2 regions of the Arthrobacter sp. Y3221159 genome follow, and region 1 is predicted to be linked to the other one. Evidence: riboswitches for the same ligand, from Rfam matches in the RefSeq annotation. Region 1 holds a riboswitch; the other holds the start of a gene.
What was found. Region 1 has a riboswitch for thiamine pyrophosphate ahead of thiD (bifunctional hydroxymethylpyrimidine kinase/phosphomethylpyrimidine kinase). Riboswitches for the same ligand answer to the same signal wherever they lie in the genome.
Positions count from the first base shown of each region.

Region 2: linked by a shared signal. The riboswitch ahead of thiO (glycine oxidase ThiO) and the one ahead of thiD (bifunctional hydroxymethylpyrimidine kinase/phosphomethylpyrimidine kinase) in region 1 are both predicted to bind thiamine pyrophosphate.

Region 1 covers NZ_JBNHFC010000016.1:62,742-64,934, forward strand. Annotated here, with positions in the region: gene AC5RT3_RS15990 (Rne/Rng family ribonuclease) at 1-859, shown strand, start outside; TPP riboswitch at 1,011-1,108, shown strand; gene thiD (bifunctional hydroxymethylpyrimidine kinase/phosphomethylpyrimidine kinase) at 1,116-2,193, shown strand, end outside.
Region 2 covers NZ_JBNHFC010000001.1:448,776-450,968, reverse strand. Annotated here, with positions in the region: gene thiO (glycine oxidase ThiO) at 1-945, opposite strand, end outside; TPP riboswitch at 938-1,056, opposite strand; gene thiE (thiamine phosphate synthase) at 1,084-1,815, shown strand; gene AC5RT3_RS02120 (RNB domain-containing ribonuclease) at 1,899-2,193, shown strand, end outside.

The DNA of each region.
Region 1 (2,193 bases):
CCACGTGCAGCGCACCGACAGCCGGCCGGAATCCCGTGCCGAAAGCCACCGGAACGAGGGCCAGCGGACCGACAGCAGCCAGCCCGGGGGACGCCCGGATCGCAAGCGGCGGCGCGGACGCGGCGGCCAGCAACCCGATGCTGCGCCGGCGCCCGCTGTGCATGTCCACACGGTCCACCCGGACCCGGCCGACGCCGAGCGCCACGCCAAGGCTGAAGCCACCAGGCTGGCCCTTGCCAACATCGCGGCGGCCGCGCATGCGGCGCACCTGCACGACGACGAGGTCGCGGCGGCCAGGCAGGCCCAGTCGGCCCAGCCCGCGGCGCCTGCCGTGGAAGAGAAGCACGACGCCGGTACCCCGCCACGGCCTGCGGCTGTCCTGACCTTCGGCGGCGAGAAGGTTGCCCTGCCCTTCGTGGAGCACGCGGAGGAGCAGCAGCCCCGCCCTGCCCTCACCCTGGACAGGCTCGCGGAAGCCTTCGCCCACCTGGGCGAACCGGCGCCTGCCGCCGAAACCCCCGCGGAAGAACAGGAAGCCACGCGGCCCGAGGCGGTTCCGGCACAGGCGGAACAGCCGGCTGCCCCTGCGGAAGCTGAGAAGGACTGGTCTGACCACACGGTGGACCAGTCCCGCCAGCGGCGGCCGCGGCGCAACCGCAGCGCTAGCCGCGCCCAGGGTGCCGCCAACGAAACCAGCGTGCAGCAGCACGAGAACGTTCCGGCACCCAGCGCCGGACACAGCCATGCTGCCAAGGCCCCGGAACCCGCATCGGCCTCGCAGGAACGCAAGGAAGGCGCGCCCAAGCCCGCCGAGGCGCCCATCATCCTGGGCGTGGGGGTTCCTGCCTCTGAGCTTTAAGCCCAGGCAGGGCCACTGGGTAACCCGGGAAGTCCCCGTCTCGTGGACCGTTCCCCTCCGTATTCCGGGGGGAACGGCCCATAAGGCGGGGACTTTCCTGCATGCGGTGGCTGTCACTTTTCCCGGGCTCCCAGGTCAGCGGCTAGGCTGGGTAACCGACACGGGGTGCCGCGCGAAGGGCCGGCTGAGATCCAGACCCGTTGAACCTGTCCGGCTAGTACCGGCGAAGGGATGTCCTTTGTCTTCGACCCTCTTTATGCCCGCGGAAACTTCCCAGCCCGACGCAATCCCGGATGCGACCGTCCAGGCCGCGCCCGCCCAGCCAGCGCTGCGCCGGGACGTGCCGCGCGTCCTGTCCATTGCCGGTTCGGACCCGTCCGGCGGCGCCGGCATCCAGGCGGACCTGAAAAGCATTGCGGCGCACGGCGGCTACGGCATGGCTGCCATCACCGCCCTCACCGCGCAGAACACCCGCGGCGTGGCTGCCGTCCACCTGCCGCCCGCGTCCTTCCTCGCCTGCCAGCTGGATGCCATCAGTGACGACATCAGCATCGACGCCGTCAAAATCGGCATGCTGGGCGACGCCGGGGTGATCGCCACGGTCCGGACCTGGCTGGAGAAGGTGCGTCCCGCCGTCGTGGTCCTTGACCCGGTAATGGTGGCCACCAGCGGTGACCGGTTGCTCCAGGAATCCGCCGAGGCAGCGCTCCGCGATCTGCTGCCGCTGGCCCACCTCATCACCCCGAACCTGGCCGAACTTGCCATGCTCGTGGGCGAAGAACCCCGGGATTCCTGGGCCGGGGCCCTGGAACAAGGGCGAAAGCTGGCCGATGCCACCGGAGCAACCGTGCTTGTGAAGGGCGGCCACCTGTCAGGTGCGCAATGCCCGGACGCCCTGGTCAACACCGCCGGCCTGCTGCGGGCGGAGGTCATCGAGGTACCGGGGGAGCGGGTGGCCACCAGGAACAGCCACGGAACGGGGTGCTCGCTGTCCTCTGCAATGGCCACGGTGCAGGCTCGGCGGGGGGACTGGGAGGCGTCGCTGCGGGAAGTGAAGCCCTGGCTGGCGGGGGCGCTCGCGGACTCCGCCCGGCTTGAGGTAGGAGCCGGCAACGGGCCCGTGCACCACTTCCACCACCTGCGGGCAGTTCCGCAGCCGGGGTCATTCGAAGCCCTGCTCTGGACTGAAGCTGAAGCGGACCTGGACGCCATCTACCGCCTGGACTTCATCCGCGGCCTGGTCTCGGGCAGCCTGCCGGAGAAGGAATTTGCCTATTACCTGGCCCAGGACGCCATCTACCTGAACGGCTACTCCCGCGTGCTGGCACGGGCAA
Region 2 (2,193 bases), on a different contig from region 1:
GGCTTGCGGGGGTACGGCACCGGCCCCGGCGAGGGCATCCTCACGCTGGGTGGCTCCGATCACCACCGTTCCGTCCTCCCGGGGGACGATGTACACCGGCACGCCGCGGACCAGGCCGCGGACGGTGGCCGTCACCAGCGGCCGGAGGTGCTGCGGTACGGCGAGGCGGAGGATGTCCCCGTAGACCGGCCGCAGCGGCAGGTGCAGGCCCGCGGGCAAGTCCATCAGCGCAGCGGCATCCAGTCCATTGGCCACCACGGTTTCTCCGGCCAGCACTGTGCCGCCGCCGGCGAGCCGGGCTCCCGCAACAGTGCCATCAGCCCACAGCAGGCCCAAGGCCCTGTCCGGCACCGCGTAGCCTTCCGCTGCGCCCGCAACTGCGGGGCCGCGGCCGGCGGCTTCCCCGGCGAGGGCGTTGCGAAGGCAGGACACCAGGAGCCGGGGATCCACCTGGTGGTCCGCGGGGGTGTCGAGGGCACACGCGATGGCGGGGCTGAGCAAAGGTTCCCGCCGCCGCGCCTCGCGGACGGTCAACGGCTCAACAGCCAGGCCATTGGCCTGCTGGACCGCGCGCAGGTCCATCAAAGCCCGGCGGTCGGCGGCGTCGGCACCCACGGCGAGGGTCGGCGTCGTCAGGTACCCGGTTTTCTCCCCGGACGCACAGGCCAGGTCCGCGATGAAGCCGGGCCACCGGGCGGAAGAGGCCAGCATCAGGTCCAGGAGGTCCTCTTCCTGGTAGTGCAGCTCGCTCACCGGTGCGAGCATCCCGGCGGCCGCCCAGCTGGCGCCGGAGCCGGGGGCGTCGTCGATCAGCGCGACGCTGCGGCCTGAGCGCTGTGCTTCCCAGGCGATCGCGTGGCCCACCACTCCGCCGCCGATGACTGCGACGTCGGCCCTGATGGTGCCGTTGGGGGGCTGCGGGGGTGCTGTGTTGGGGGTGCCCATGTGTCTCCTTCCCTACGCCGGAATTACCCGGATCAGGTCAAGCGGTCGGCTCTGACGCCCTCTCAGCCCGGCGCTTTATGACAGCTGCCGCAGGCTCCCGCAGTACGAGGCAAGTGTAGAGGAACTAGGCTTGCAGCCATGAATGTGTCCCACTCCGCTGCCGCTGCCGGCGCCTCCGCAACCGATGCCTTCACCACCGCCGAGGGAACCGCAGGGCTCAAGTCTGCCCGCCTCTATCTGTGTACTGACGCCCGCGCTGACCGCGGTGACTTCGCGGATTTCGTGGATGCCGCCTTCACCGGCGGAGTGGACATTATCCAGCTCCGCGACAAGACCATCGAGGCTGCCGAGGAGCTGGAACTGCTGGCCGTCCTCAGGGAGGCTGCGCAGCGCCATGGCCGGCTGTGGGCAGTGAATGACCGCGCCGACGTCGCGGTGTTGTCCGGCGCGCCGGTGTTCCACATCGGGCAAAAGGACCTCCCCCTGCCCGCGGCACGCACCCTGCTGAACGGCAACGCCGCCATTGGACTCTCCAGCCACACCCCGGAACAGGTTGATGCCGCACTCGTTGCCGCCGCAGGGCCTGCCGGATTGGACTATTTCTGCGTGGGGCCGGTCTGGGCCACCCCCACCAAACCGGGCCGGGCCGCCGTGGGACCGGAGCTGGTGAAATACGCTGCGGCAGCCGCGGCCAAAGCCGGCAACGAGGTGCCGTGGTTCGCCATCGGCGGCATCGACCACTCCAATATCAGCGAGGTGGTGGAAGCGGGAGCCCGGAGGATTGTGGTGGTGCGGGCCATCACCGAAGCGGCGGATCCCGCCGCGGCGGCGGCCTCACTCCTGGCCGTTTTGGACGCTGCCGCGTCCTGACCTGCCGGTGGGGCAACACGGCCCTGCCTTCTATCCCGCCAATGGCCTGCATATTCGGCGGTCTTCGGGCTAGGCTGATTTTCGTGTCACACCATCGGCTGGCTCCCAACGTCCATGAGCACAACAACGCGCTGGAAGAGGCCCTGGGCGCGCTGCGGACCGAGCTGGAGCTGCCCGGGCCATACCCTGAGCACGCGGTCCGGGACGCCGAAGCGGCCGTGGCCGCGCTGGAGCTTCCGTCCCACGACCTGACCGGGGTCGAATTCATCACCATCGATCCGGCCTCGTCCACGGACCTGGACCAGGCGCTGTTCATAGAGGCCGACGGCGACGGCTACCACGTGTTGTACGCCATCGCCGACGTTCCGGCCTTCGTGA